2 regions of the Streptomyces sp. NPDC041968 genome follow, and region 1 is predicted to be linked to the other one. Evidence: predicted binding sites of a transcription regulator. Region 1 holds the regulator's gene; the other holds the start of a gene.
What was found. Region 1 encodes HrcA, which represses chaperone genes, less so after heat shock. Its sites were predicted from a motif close to TTNGCACTCNGNNNNNCNGAGTGCNAA; they were not measured.
Positions count from the first base shown of each region.

Region 2: groL (chaperonin GroEL) is a predicted target of HrcA. The motif match lies at 3,402-3,428, and genes of this name have one in related genera.

Region 1 covers NZ_JBVJCB010000001.1:770,339-777,315, reverse strand. Annotated here, with positions in the region: gene hemW (radical SAM family heme chaperone HemW) at 1-187, shown strand, start outside; gene ACZ6EG_RS03560 (DUF3097 domain-containing protein) at 247-1,047, opposite strand; gene ACZ6EG_RS03555 (MBL fold metallo-hydrolase) at 1,082-1,816, opposite strand; gene hrcA (heat-inducible transcriptional repressor HrcA) at 1,979-2,995, shown strand; gene dnaJ (molecular chaperone DnaJ) at 2,996-4,132, shown strand; gene ACZ6EG_RS03540 (nitronate monooxygenase) at 4,232-5,326, shown strand; gene ACZ6EG_RS03535 (16S rRNA (uracil(1498)-N(3))-methyltransferase) at 5,323-6,072, shown strand; gene ACZ6EG_RS03530 (hypothetical protein) at 6,098-6,454, opposite strand; gene ACZ6EG_RS03525 (hypothetical protein) at 6,528-6,977, shown strand, end outside.
Region 2 covers NZ_JBVJCB010000012.1:136,665-143,641, reverse strand. Annotated here, with positions in the region: gene ACZ6EG_RS27390 (carboxylesterase/lipase family protein) at 1-187, opposite strand, end outside; gene ACZ6EG_RS27385 (NADH:flavin oxidoreductase) at 266-1,396, opposite strand; gene groL (chaperonin GroEL) at 1,614-3,239, opposite strand; gene ACZ6EG_RS27375 (cold-shock protein) at 3,569-3,772, opposite strand; gene ACZ6EG_RS27370 (MoaD/ThiS family protein) at 4,211-4,486, opposite strand; gene thrC (threonine synthase) at 4,483-5,784, opposite strand; SAM riboswitch class I at 5,802-5,949, opposite strand; gene ACZ6EG_RS27360 (glucosyl-3-phosphoglycerate synthase) at 6,088-6,977, shown strand, end outside.

The DNA.
Region 1 (6,977 bases):
CCTGCTGGAGCTGCGGCTGCGGGAGGGCGTCCCGCTGTCGCTGCTGCGCGAGGCGGGGCTCGCGGCGTCGCGGCGGGCACTGTCCGACGGACTGCTCCAGGAGGCGCCGTACGAGGCGGGCAGCGCGGTGCTCACGCTGCGGGGCCGGCTGCTGGCGGACGCGGTGGTGCGGGACCTGGTGGACTGACGGGGCTTTCCTCGCCCCCGCCCGCGGAGGCGTTGAGTCCCGCCGGCTGGGCGAGAGCGTCACGCCGTCACGAAGTCGATCAACTCCTCGACCCGCCCCAGCAACTCCGGCTCCAGGTCCTTGTAGGAGCCCACCCGCGCCAGGATCGCCTGCCACACCGCCCCGGTGTTCTCCGACGGCCACCCCAGCGCCCGGCACACCCCCGTCTTCCAGTCCTGGCCGCGCGGCACCCGGGGCCAGGCGCCGATGCCGACCGACGCCGGCTTCACCGCCTCCCAGATGTCGATGTACGGGTGGCCCACCACCAGCGCGTGCTCGCTCGTCACGTCCTGCGCGATCCGCCACTCCTTCGACCCGGGCACCAGGTGGTCCACCAGGACCCCCAGCCGCGCGTCCGGCCCCGGCGCGAACTCGGCGACGATCGACGGCAGGTCGTCCACGCCCCCCAGGTACTCGACCACGACGCCCTCGACGCGCAGGTCGTCGCCCCACACCTTCTCGACCAGCTCGGCGTCGTGCCGCCCCTCGACGTAGATCCGCCCGGCCCGGGCCACCCGGGCGCGCGCCCCGGGGACGGCGACCGAACCGGACGCCGTGCGGGCGGGCCGTACCGGACCGGACGACGGGCGCACCAGGGTCACCACGCGCCCCTCCAGCAGGAAGCCGCGCGGCTCCATCGGGAAGGCCCGGCGCTTGCCGAAGCGGTCCTCCAGGGTCACCGTGCCCGCCTCGCAGCCGGTCACCGCACCGCAGAACCCGGTGCCGGGCTCCTCGACCACCAGACCGGGGTCGGCCGGGACCTCCGGTACCGGCTGCGACTTCTTCCACGGAGGGGTCAGGTCGGCGGAGTACTGGCGCATTCTCAGGACGATACGAGGAATCCGCCGTCCGTGATCAGCGCGACACGCCGAAGCGCGCGGCCAGCGCGTCCCGTTGGGCCCGGACGAACGCCGCGTCCACCACCGCTCCGTGGCCGGGCACGTACAGCGCGTCCACACCGCCCAGGGCGAGCAGCCGGTCCAGGGCGGCCGGCCAGCGCGAGGGCACGGCGTCCGGGCCCGCCTGCGGCTCGCCGGACTCCTCGACCAGGTCGCCGCAGAACACGACCGGCGGATCACCCGGCACGAGCACCGCGAGGTCCTGGCCGGTGTGCCCCGGCCCCACGTCGGCCAGCAGCACCCGCCGGCCGCCGCCCAGGTCGAGCGGGTACGCGCCGTCGACCTCGCGGTGGACGCGGACGAGCGCGTCGACCGCGTCCTCGGCCGCCCCCGCGTCCAGCCCCTCCGCCACCGCGTCCGCACGCAGCGCCTCCCGCCCCCGTCCGCCCCGCGCGAACACCGCCCCGACGCCCGCCGCGCCGTGGACCTCCGCGCCCGCGAACGCCGCCGCGCCGAAGACGTGGTCGAAGTGCGGGTGGGTCAGCGCGAGATGCGTCACACGGTGACCGGCGAGCCGCCGCGCCTGCGCACGCACCCGGGCGCCCTCCCCGAGGCTCGACCCGGTGTCCACGACCAGCGCCGCGCCCGCGCCGACGACCAGCCCCGCCGTGCAGTCCCACACCGGCAGCCGGCACCGGCCCACCCCGTCGGCCAGCCGCTCCCATCCCAGGTCTTCCCAAGTCACCGTCACGACGGCGACGCTAGCGGTGCGGCACCCGCGTGCACGGCGGCGCGGCCCCGGCCTTGCCGGGGGCGTACCCCACGGCCGTACACTGGGCCGGGGAAGTCTGGCACTCGTCCACGGTGAGTGCCAGGAGGAACACCGGGCGGACGACTTCTGGAGGTGTGCGCGATGCTCAGTGAACGCAGGCTGAAGGTGCTGCGCGCCATCGTCCAGGACTACGTCGGCACCGAGGAGCCGGTCGGCTCCAAGGCCCTCACCGAACGGCACAACCTCGGCGTCTCCCCGGCCACCGTGCGCAACGACATGGCGGCCCTGGAGGACGAGGGGTTCATCGCCCAGCCGCACACCAGCGCCGGGCGCATCCCCACCGACAAGGGCTACCGGCTCTTCGTCGACAAGCTGGCCGGCGTCAAGCCGATGACCGCGCCCGAGCGGCGCGCCATCCAGAACTTCCTGGAGGGCGCCGTCGACCTCGACGACGTGGTGGCCCGTACGGTGCGGCTGCTCGCGCAGCTGACCCGGCAGGTCGCCGTCGTGCAGTACCCCTCGCTGACCCGCTCGACCGTGCGGCACGTGGAGCTGCTGGCGCTGGCGCCCGCGCGTCTGATGCTGGTGCTGATCACGGACACCGGGCGGGTCGAGCAGCGGATGGTCGACTGCCCGGCGCCGTTCGGGGAGTCGTCCCTGGCGGACCTGCGCGCGCGGCTCAACAGCCGGATCGCGGGCCGCCGTTTCACGGACGTGCCGAGCCTGGTCGAGGATCTCCCCGAGGCCTTCGAGGCCGAGGATCGCGGTACGGTCTCCACCGTGCTCTCCACCCTGCTGGAGACGCTGGTCGAGGAGAACGAGGAGCGGCTCATGATCGGCGGCACCGCCAATCTGACCCGCTTCGGGCACGACTTCCCCTTGGTGATCCGACCCGTCCTCGAGGCGCTGGAGGAGCAGGTCGTGCTCCTCAAGCTCCTCGGCGAGGCGAAGGATCCGGGCGTGACCGTCCGTATCGGTCACGAGAACGCCCACGAGGGACTCAACTCCACGTCCGTCGTGTCGGTGGGCTACGGTTCGGGCGGCGAGGCGGTTGCCAAGCTCGGCGTGGTCGGACCGACCCGCATGGACTACCCGGGAACGATGGGAGCGGTACGCGCAGTGGCACGGTACGTCGGACAGATCCTGGCGGAGTCTTAGGTGGCCACGGACTACTACGCCGTACTCGGCGTGCGCCGCGACGCTTCCCAGGACGAGATCAAGAAGGCGTTCCGGAGGCTCGCCCGCGAGCTGCACCCGGACGTCAACCCCGATCCGAAGACCCAGGAGCGGTTCAAGGAGATCAACGCCGCCTACGAGGTGCTCTCGGACCCGCAGAAGAAGCAGGTCTACGACCTCGGGGGCGACCCCCTCTCGCAGGCCGCCGGCGGCGGCGCGGGCGGCTTCGGCGCGGGTGGCTTCGGGAACTTCTCGGACATCATGGACGCGTTCTTCGGTACGGCGTCGCAGCGCGGACCGCGCTCGCGCACCCGCCGGGGCCAGGACGCGATGATCCGCATCGAGATCGAGCTGGACGAGGCCGCCTTCGGCACGACCAAGGACATCCAGGTCGACACGGCCGTCGTCTGCAACACCTGCAACGGCGAGGGCGCGGCCCCCGGCACCTCGGCCCAGACCTGTGACATGTGCCGCGGCCGCGGTGAGGTCTCACAGGTCACCCGGTCCTTCCTGGGCCAGGTCATGACCTCCCGGCCCTGCCCCCAGTGCCAGGGCTTCGGCACCGTGGTCCCGACCCCGTGCCCGGAGTGCGCGGGCGACGGCCGGGTGCGCTCCCGGCGCACGCTCACCGTGAAGATCCCGGCCGGCGTCGACAACGGCACGCGGATCCAGCTCGCGGGCGAGGGCGAGGTCGGCCCCGGCGGCGGCCCCGCCGGCGACCTGTACGTCGAGATCCACGAGCTGCCGCACTCCACCTTCCAGCGCCGCGGCGACGACCTGCACTGCACGGTCACCATCCCGATGACGGCGGCGGCCCTCGGCACCAAGGTGCCGCTGGAGACCCTGGACGGCATGGAGGAGGTCGACATCCGCCCGGGCACCCAGTCCGGCCAGTCGATCCCGCTGCACGGCCGCGGCGTCACCCACCTGCGCGGCGGCGGCCGGGGCGACCTCATCGTCCACGTCGAGGTCACCACGCCCACCAAGCTCGACACCGAGCAGGAGCGCGTCCTGCGCGAGCTGGCCAAGCTCCGGGGCGAGGAGCGCCCACAGGGGCAGTTCCAGCCGGGTCAGCAGGGGCTGTTCTCCCGTCTGAAGGACGCCTTCAACGGGCGCTGACGCGAGGGTTGCCAAGGGCTCCGCGGTGCGGATGCTCCTGGCGTATGCCGACGGAAGCCCGGATTCGGACTTGTTCAAAGGACGTGACAACATGCCGTCATGTCCTCCGCACTGACCGATCTCTTCCCCTACCCGATCGTGCAGGCGCCCATGGCGGGCGGCGTCTCCGTGCCGCAGCTCGCCGCCGCGGTCTGCGAGGCGGGAGGGCTGGGCTTCCTGGCCGCCGGGTACAAGACCGCGGACGGGATGTACGAGGAGATCAAACAGCTGCGGGGACTGACGGGCCGCCCCTTCGGCGTCAACCTCTTCATGCCGCAGCCCGAGACGGCCGACCCCGCCGCGGTCGGCGTCTACGCCCACCAGCTCGCCGGTGAGGCCGCCTGGTACGAGACGGAGCTGGGCGACCCCGACAGCGGCCGCGACGACGGCTACGACACCAAGCTCGCGGTGCTGCTGGACAACCCGGTGCCGGTGGTGTCGTTCCACTTCGGCGTCCCGAGCCGCGAGGTCGTCGACTCCCTGCACCGCGTGGGCACCTTCGCCCTGGTCGCGGCGACCACCGCGGAGGAGGCCAGGGCCGTCGAGCGGTCCGGCGCCGACGCGGTGATCGCGCAGGGCACCGAAGCCGGCGGACACCAGGGCACCCACCGCGACAACGTGGAGACGGGCGGCACCGGCACCGGGCTGCTGTCCCTGGTCGCCCAGGTCAGGGAGGCGGTGAGCCTGCCCGTCGTCGCCGCCGGCGGCATCATGCGCGGCGGTCAGATCGCCGCGGTCCTCGCCGCGGGCGCGAGCGCGGCCCAGCTGGGCACCGCCTTCCTCGCCACCCCCGAGTCCGGCGCGCACGCCCTGCACAAGCAGGCGCTGACCAACCCCCTGTTCGTCCGCACCGAACTGACCCGGGCCTTCTCCGGCCGCCCCGCCCGCGGCCTGGTCAACCGCTTTTTGCGCGAACACGGCGCCTACGCCCCCGCCGCCTACCCGGACGTCCACCACCTCACCGCGCCGCTGCGCAAGGCCGCGGCGAAGGCGGGCGACGCGCAGGGCATGGCGCTGTGGGCCGGACAGGGCCACCGGATGGCCCGGGAACTGCCCGCCGGGCAGCTGGTGGAGGTGCTGGTGGCCGAACTGGCCGCCGCCGGGACAGCGTTGTCAGGCTGGTCGGGCTTCACGTCGGGAGGTACGGGCCGATGACGGCACCGGTGTTCGTGGTCGACTCGCTCGGGCCGGGGGACCTGCCGGGCGGGGAGTACGTCCTCGACGGCCCCGAGGGACGGCACGCCGTCTCCGTGAAGCGGCTGCGGACCGGCGAGGACGTCGTCCTCACCGACGGACGCGGACGCTGGGCCGAGGGCGTGGTGCGGGCCGCCGAGGGCAAGGACCGCCTCGTCGTCGGCGGACTGGAACCCGTCCACGAGGAGCCCGAGGAGCGGCCCCGCCTCACCGTCGTGCAGGCCCTGCCCAAGGGCGACCGCGGTGAGCTGGCCGTCGAGACGATGACGGAGGTCGGTGTCGACGCGATCGTGCCGTGGGCGGCGTCCCGCTGCATCACCCAGTGGAAGGGCGAGCGAGGCCTGAAGGCGCTCGGCAAGTGGCGGGCGACGGCCCGGGAGGCCGGCAAGCAGTCCCGCCGGGTCCGCTTCCCCGAGGTCGCGGACGCGGCGACGAGCAAGCAGGTCGCCTCACTTCTGGCCGACGCCGACTTCGCCGCCGTACTCCACGAGAGCGGCGACGAGCCCCTGGCGGCAGCCGAACTCCCCGCCACCGGCGACATCGTGCTGGTCGTCGGCCCCGAAGGGGGCGTGTCTCCCGAGGAGTTGGCGCTCTTCGCCGCGGCCGGCGCCCGGCCCTACCGCCTGGGCCGCAGTGTCCTGCGCACCTCCACCGCCGGAACCGCGGCGACCGCCGTCCTGCTGGCCCGCACCGGCCGCTGGTCCTGACGGCCTCCGGCCCGTGCGGGCCCCGTCAGCCGTCCGCCGCGCGGGCGGCGGCGACCGCCGGGAACAGGTCCCAGCCGTCCAGGTCCACGGAGCGGCCGAGCAGCCCGCGCCGGGCCGCCTCGTCGACGAAGGCCCGTACCACCCCGGGTTCGTGCAGGTTGAGCGCCTCGTCGCCCAGGGCCACGCAACCCGAGGGCAGAAACCCGTCGGGGACGAACCGGTCCGTGCCGCCCCGGAACAGCAGGCGGGTGCGCGTCCCGTCGCGGGAGAGGGTGAGCATCTCCTGGCAGGGGCCCGCGCCGCTGTGCCGGTGACGCACCGACCACACGTAGGGGGCCGTCCCGTCCACGACGAGTCTCCTGATCCGACCACCACCGCCCATCCGCCCCACGGTAGTACCGAGTGGCCGTATGCGCCCTACCGTTCGGGCCCGCCGCGGTGGCACCCTGCCTTCCATGGGGGCATCGAGGCGAATCCGGCGCGTGGCTCCGGTGGTCGTCGGCGCGGTCGTCGCCGTCGCCGGCGTGGGCGCGTGCGACCCGGGCGGGCTCAGTTCCGCGTCCGTGGCGTACACCACCGACCAGACCGTGACACGCGAACTGCAGCGGCAGAAGGCACAGGTGCGGTGGCTCACCTGCACCGCCTCCTACGGGGACGACGGCTCCACCGCGTCGGCGGGCGAGGACACCGTCGCCTCGGTCGACTGCAAGGGCAAGACCGACGACGGGAAGGACATCACCGTCGACGGCGAGGTCACCCGGGTCGTCAACGGCGCCTGCGTGCGCGGCGACCTGACCGCGAAGGTGGGCGGCAAGGAGTGGTTCCGGGTCAAAGGGCTCGGCAACTGCGACGCCACCAGCGCCCCGCCCGCGGGCCGGCCCGACCCGCAGGGGCCCGGGCCCACG
Region 2 (6,977 bases), on a different contig from region 1:
GCGGCGGGCCGAAGGCGTACGCGTCGCGGGTGCCGTCCCAGGGGCGGGCGGGGCGCGGGGCGGCGAACCTGGCCGGCCCGACCGGGGCCTCGGCGAAGGGGATGCCGCGGAAGAGGGTCAGGCCGTCCGAGGTCTGTCCGCGCACCGCGCCGCTGACGGTGCGCACCACGGGTCCGGTCGTGCTCATCGGTCACTCCTCACTGGTTACCGCAGGCCGTACGCCAGTTGGTGATTCACGGACCCTACGCCGTGGTGCGCACGGCGCTCAGCTGAGGGTCTTGATCGACGCCGCGTCGTACGGGGCGAGCGCGTCGAAGCGGCCGGCGAGGACCTTCTCGGCCCACTGGGGGTCCTGGAGCAGCGCACGGCCGACGGCGACGAGGTCGAACTCGTCGCGCTCCATGCGGTCGAGGAGGTTGTCGAGGCTGCCCACAGGGGCGCCCTCGCCCAGGAAGGACTTGGTGAAGTCTCCGTCGAGGCCGACCGAGCCGACGGTGATGGCGGGCCTGCCCGTCAGCTTCTTGGTCCAGCCGGCCAGGTTGAGGTCGGAGCCGTCGAACTCCGGGCGCCAGTAGCGGCGGGTGGAGGCGTGGAAGGCGTCGACGCCGGCCGAGGCGAGCGGGGCGAGGATCGCCTCCAGCTCCTCGGGCGTCTCGGCGAGACGGGCGGCGTAGGCCTCCTGCTTCCACTGCGAGTAGCGGAAGATGACGGGGAAGGCGGGCGAGACCGCGTCGCGCACGGCGGCCACGATCTCGGCGGCGAACCGGGTGCGGGAGACGGGGTCGCCGCCGTAGGCGTCGGTGCGGCGGTTGGTGCCGGCCCACAGGAACTGGTCGACGAGGTAGCCGTGGGCGCCGTGGATCTCCACGCCGTCGAGGCCGATGCGCTCGGCGGCGGCCGCGGCCTCGGCGAAGGCGCCGATCACGTCGTCCAGGTCGCGCTGCGTCATCGCCGTGCCGGTGACCTCGTCCTCGCCGATGCGCAGGCCGGACGGTCCGACGGCGGGCGCGTCGGGGAAGGGGGGCTCGCCCTGCTTGCGGACCATGCCGATGTGCCACAGCTGCGGCACGATCGTGCCGCCCGCCGCGTGTACCGCCTCGGCCACCTTCGCCCAGCCGGCCAGCTGCTCCTCGCCGTGGAAGCGCGGCACGCGGTCGCTCTGCCCGGCGGAGGCGTGGCCGACGTAGGTGCCCTCGGTGACGATCAGACCGACCCCGGCTGCGGCGCGGCGGGCGTAGTAGGAGGCCACGTCGGGACCGGGGACGCCGCCCGGGGAGAACATCCGGGTCATCGGGGCCATGGCGATCCGGTTCGGCACGGTCAGGCCGTTGACGGTGACGGGCCGGGCGAGGACCTGCGCGGCGCGCGAGGCGGTGTCGGAGGCGGTGACGGTCACGTGGGGGCTCCTTGGGGGGTACCGGTCAGTATGTGCATGCGCATGCACCCACCGGCGCCAACAGGCCCGCTCGTCGTCCGCATTCCGACGGGCCGTCAGGAGTGGTCCAGGTCACATCTGCCCGGGAGGGGTCGGGAGCGGAAAACGCCCGAGGGCGGCACCCCCTGTCGGGGAGTGCCGCCCTCGGTCCGTAGGACGGTTGATCGACCGGAGCCGATCAGAAGTCCATGTCACCGCCCGGCATGCCGCCCGGGGCGCCGCCCGCGGCGGCCTTCTCCGGCTTGTCGGCGATGACGGCCTCGGTGGTGAGGAACAGCGCGGCGATGGAGGCGGCGTTCTGCAGGGCAGAGCGGGTCACCTTCGCCGGGTCGATGATGCCTTCGGCGATCATGTCGACGTACTCACCGGTCGCGGCGTTCAGGCCGTGGCCGACGGTGAGGTTGCGGACCTTCTCCACGACGACGCCGCCCTCGAGACCACCGTTGACGGCGATCTGCTTCAGCGGGGCCTCCAGGGCGAGCTTCACGGCGTTGGCGCCGGTCGCCTCGTCACCCGTCAGCTCCAGCTTCTCGAAGACCTGGGAGGCCTGGAGCAGGGCCACGCCACCACCGGCGACGATGCCCTCCTCGACGGCCGCCTTCGCGTTGCGAACGGCGTCCTCGATGCGGTGCTTGCGCTCCTTGAGCTCGACCTCGGTGGCGGCACCGGCCTTGATGACGGCCACGCCGCCGGCCAGCTTCGCCAGGCGCTCCTGGAGCTTCTCGCGGTCGTAGTCCGAGTCGCTGTTCTCGATCTCGGCGCGGATCTGGTTGACGCGGCCGTTGACCTGGTCGGTCGAGCCGGCGCCGTCGACGATGGTGGTCTCGTCCTTGGTGATGACGACCTTGCGGGCGCGGCCCAGGAGGTCCAGGGTCGCGTTCTCCAGCTTGAGGCCGACCTCCTCGGAGATGACCTCGCCACCCGTGAGGATGGCGATGTCGCCGAGCATGGCCTTGCGGCGGTCGCCGAAGCCCGGGGCCTTGACGGCGACGGACTTGAAGGTGCCGCGGATCTTGTTGACGACCAGGGTCGACAGGGCCTCGCCCTCGACGTCCTCGGCGATGATCAGCAGCGGCTTGCCCGACTGCATGACCTTCTCCAGGAGCGGCAGCAGGTCCTTGACGTTGCCGATCTTGGAGTTGGCGATCAGGATGTACGGGTCGTCGAGCGACGCCTCCATACGCTCCATGTCGGTGGCGAAGTACGCCGAGATGTAGCCCTTGTCGAAGCGCATACCCTCGGTGAGCTCCAGCTCCAGACCGAAGGTCTGGGACTCCTCGACGGTGATGACGCCTTCCTTGCCGACCTTGTCCATGGCCTCGGCGATCAGCTCGCCGATCTGGGTGTCGGCGGCGGAGATGGAGGCCGTGGAGGCGATCTGCTCCTTGGTCTCGACGTCCTTCGCCTGCTCCAGCAGGGCGGCGGAGACGGCCTCGACGGCCTTCTCGATGCCGCGCTTCAGGGCCATCGGGTTGGCGCCGGCCGCGACGTTGCGCAGGCCTTCCTTGACCAGGGCCTGGGCGAGAACGGTCGCGGTGGTCGTACCGTCACCGGCGACGTCGTCCGTCTTCTTGGCGACTTCCTTGACCAGCTCGGCGCCGATCTTCTCGTACGGGTCCTCGAGCTCGATCTCCTTGGCGATGGAGACACCATCGTTGGTGATCGTGGGGGCGCCCCACTTCTTCTCGAGGACGACGTTGCGGCCCTTGGGGCCGAGCGTCACCTTGACGGCGTCCGCGAGCTGGTTCATGCCGCGCTCGAGGCCGCGCCGTGCCTCCTCGTCGAACGCGATGATCTTGGCCATGTGAAGTGGTCCCTCCAGGACTGGGGGTGATTCCTTCGGACCGCGCCCGCGCCCGCGACGGACGGCTCGCCGGCCTTGTGGTTCCTTCCCCACCCGGCCTGCGGGCCTCACCGACCCGGTCCTTCGTTGTCACTCTCACCTTCAGAGTGCTAACGCCAATGATTAGCACTCGCCCCCATCGAGTGCAAGCGCCTTCGGGGGATCGGCCCGGCCGCTCAGCCCCCGGCGAACACCGGTGCGGCCCGGCGCGGGCAAGCCGAAGGGCCCGCACCTCGACCGAGGTGCGGGCCCTTCGGAGAAGAACCGTTCGCTTGCGGTGGCCGGACGTCTCAGGCGCTGAGGCGAACCATGTCGGCCTGCGGGCCCTTCTGACCCTGCGAGATCTCGAACTCGACCCGCTGGCCTTCTTCGAGGGTGCGGTAACCGTCCATCTGAATCGCGCTGTAGTGGACGAAAACATCCGCACCACCGTCGACCGCGATGAAGCCGTACCCCTTCTCCGCGTTGAACCACTTGACGGTGCCCTGAGCCATGCCTAACTCCCCTATTACTGGCCCTTGCACAGATCCGCACTTCGCGGACCCGGGTCAGACCTCGCCCCCCACGACTGGGGGCGTGCGCCGGAACGCGTCGACCGCGGCTGAATGTATCTGTCCAACTGCCGTCTGCAACAGGTCAATCGGACGAGAAATCTGGACGCACCAGGTCCGCAATGTGGCGAGAATTCGCCTGAATTCGGGTCAAGTCGGGGCACGCAAAGGGCACAAAAGCCGCGAAATACGCCCACACTTTGGCTACATCTTGTCGGGCGCCGGGCAGGAATTCGGGATTCCCGATCTTTGGGTCGGGAGCGCGTTCCCCAACTCTACCGCGCTCAATCCCATGGAATTGCCCCCTCCGCTTCTCTCACGGAGGGGGCAATTCGATGAACGCTGCGTTACCTCAATTACCGATGGTAACGACGAGGCGGGTCAGCCGCCGGCGACCGCCGGGATGATGGAGACGCCCGCGCCGTCGGGGGTGGCGGTCTCCAGGCCCTGCTCGAAGCGGACGTCGTCGTCGTTGACGTAGACGTTGACGAAGCGGCGCAGCTTGCCCTGGTCGTCCAGGACGCGGGCGGCGATGCCGGTGTGGTTCTTCTCCAGGTCGGCGATGACCTCACCGAGGTTCGCACCGTCGGCGGCGACCTCGGCCTGTCCACCGGTGTAGGTGCGCAGGATGGTGGGGATGCGAACGGTCACGCTCATGCGAGGCCAGCCTCTCGGAAGGAGTCCAGGTTCGGGCGGATGGTGGTGGTGAGTCCGGTGCCGGCCACCGCGTCCAGCGTCTTCAGGCCGTCGCCGGTGTTGAGGACGACGGTGGTGAGCGACGGGTCCAGGACGCCGTCCTCGATCAGCTTCCTGGTGACGCCGACCGTCACGCCGCCCGCCGTCTCCGCGAAGATGCCCTCGGTGCGGGCGAGCAGCTTGATGGCGTCGACGACCTGCTCGTCCGTCACGTCCTCGACGGCACCGCCGGTGCGGCGCGCGATGTCCAGGACGTACGGCCCGTCGGCCGGGTTGCCGATCGCGAGGGACTTGGCGATGGTGTCCGGCTTCTGCGGGCGTACGACGTCGTGGCCGGCCTTGTAGGCGGTGGACACCGGCGAGCAGCCGGCGGCCTGGGCGCCGAAGATCTTGTACGGCCGGTCCTCGACGAGACCGAGCCTGATCAGCTCCTGCAGCCCCTTGTCGATCTTCGTGAGCTGGGAGCCGGAGGCGATCGGGACCACGAGCTGGTCGGGCAGCCGCCAGCCGAGCTGCTCGCAGATCTCGTAGGCCAGCGTCTTGGAGCCCTCGGCGTAGTACGGCCGCAGGTTGACGTTGACGAAGCCCCAGCCCTCGCCCGCCGGGTCGCCGATCAGCTCGGAGCAGAAGCGGTTCACGTCGTCGTAGTTGCCCTCGATGCCGACGAGCTCTCCGCCGTAGACAGCGGCCATGACGACCTTGCCCTGTTCCAGGTCGTGCGGGATGAACACGCAGGAGCGGAAGCCGGCGCGGGCGGCGGCGGCGCCGACGGCACCCGCGAGGTTGCCGGTGGAGGAGCAGGAGAGGGTGGTGAAGCCGAAGGCGCGGGCGGCCTCGATGGCCTGGGCGACGACACGGTCCTTGAAGGAGTGCGTCGGGTTGCCGGAGTCGTCCTTGACGTAGAGGCCGCCGGTGACGCCCAGCTCGCGGGCGAGGTTGTCGGCCTTGACGAGCTTGGTCCAGCCCGGGTTGATGTTCGGCTTGTCGGCCACGTCGGCGGGGACGGGCAGCAGCGGGGCGTACCGCCAGATGTTCGCGGGGCCCGCCTCGATGCGCTTGCGCAGCTCCTCGGTGTCGTAGGCCGAGAAGTCGTAGGCGATCTCCAGCGGGCCGAAACACTCCTCGCAGGCGAAGACCGGGCCGAGCGGCACGCGGTGACCGCACTCGCGACAGGAGAGCGCCGCGGCGGGGCCCAGATCGACGGAGCCGGCGGGGGCGGCGGAGGGGGTGGTGGTGCTTTCGGCGGTCTGCACAGCCATGGAGGCGAGGCCCTTTCTCCTCATCTTCCTCACGACGCATCTCGCCGTGAGACGGATTTGGCACCTTCCCTAGCCGGGAGCCTCGCCACGTCTGCGTGACAAGAACCGACTGGAGGGTTGCCGGGGCTTCAACGGGCCGTATCCCTCTGCCCCTCTGGATGAGCGGTATTCGATTGTTGTGCGGTGCGCGCGGCGACCCCGGCATGCGGTGGTCCCACGCGTTGTTCAAGACTGTAACCGAAGGCCAGGGCGGTCGAGACAGTCGTCCGTACCGCGAGATGGATCACAGAGGAGCCACCGACCGTGCTGGAAGAAGTCGAGCGCTGGCTGGGCGCACGCTCCTGGTCCGTGACGGACCGGCCCGTCCAGCAGCTGCTGACCGCCAAGCACGCCACCGGGCAGACGGTGAGCGTGGTGCTCCCCGCGCTGGACGAGGAGGCGACGGTCGGCGACATCGTCACGGTGATCCGGCGGGAGCTGATGGGGCGCGACCCGCTCGTCGACGAGGTCGTCGTCGTGGACTCCGGGTCGCGCGACCGGACGTCGGCGGTGGCCGCGGCGGCGGGCGCCCGGGTCGTGCACCGCGACGCGATCCTCCCGCGCATCCCGGCCGTCCCCGGCAAGGGCGAGGTGCTGTGGCGCTCGCTGCTGGTCACCGGCGGCGACATCGTCTGCTTCGTCGACGCCGACCTGCGGGAGTTCTCGGCCGACTTCGTCTCCGGGATCGTGGGCCCGCTGCTCACCGACCCGGACGTGCACCTCGTCAAGGCCATGTACGACCGTCCGCTCGGCGCGGCTCCCGGACAGGGCGGCCGGGTCACCGAGCTGATGGCCCGCCCGCTGCTCAACATGCACTGGCCGCGGCTGGCCGGCTTCGTCCAGCCGCTGGGCGGCGAGTACGCGGCCCGCCGCTCGCTGCTCGAACGGCTGCCCTTCCCCGTCGGGTACGGCGTCGAGCTGGGCATGCTGGTCGACGCCCTGCACCTGGTGGGCCTGGACGGCCTGGCGCAGGTCGACGTCGGGGTCCGCAGGCACCGCCACCAGGACGGCCAGGCCCTGGGCCGGATGTCCGCGGCGATCTACCGCACCGCCCAGCTGCGGCTGGCCCGCGGCCACCTGGTCCGGCCGGCCCTCACCCAGTTCGAGCGGGGCCCCGCCGGTTTCGAGCCGCGCACGTACACCGTGGACACGGA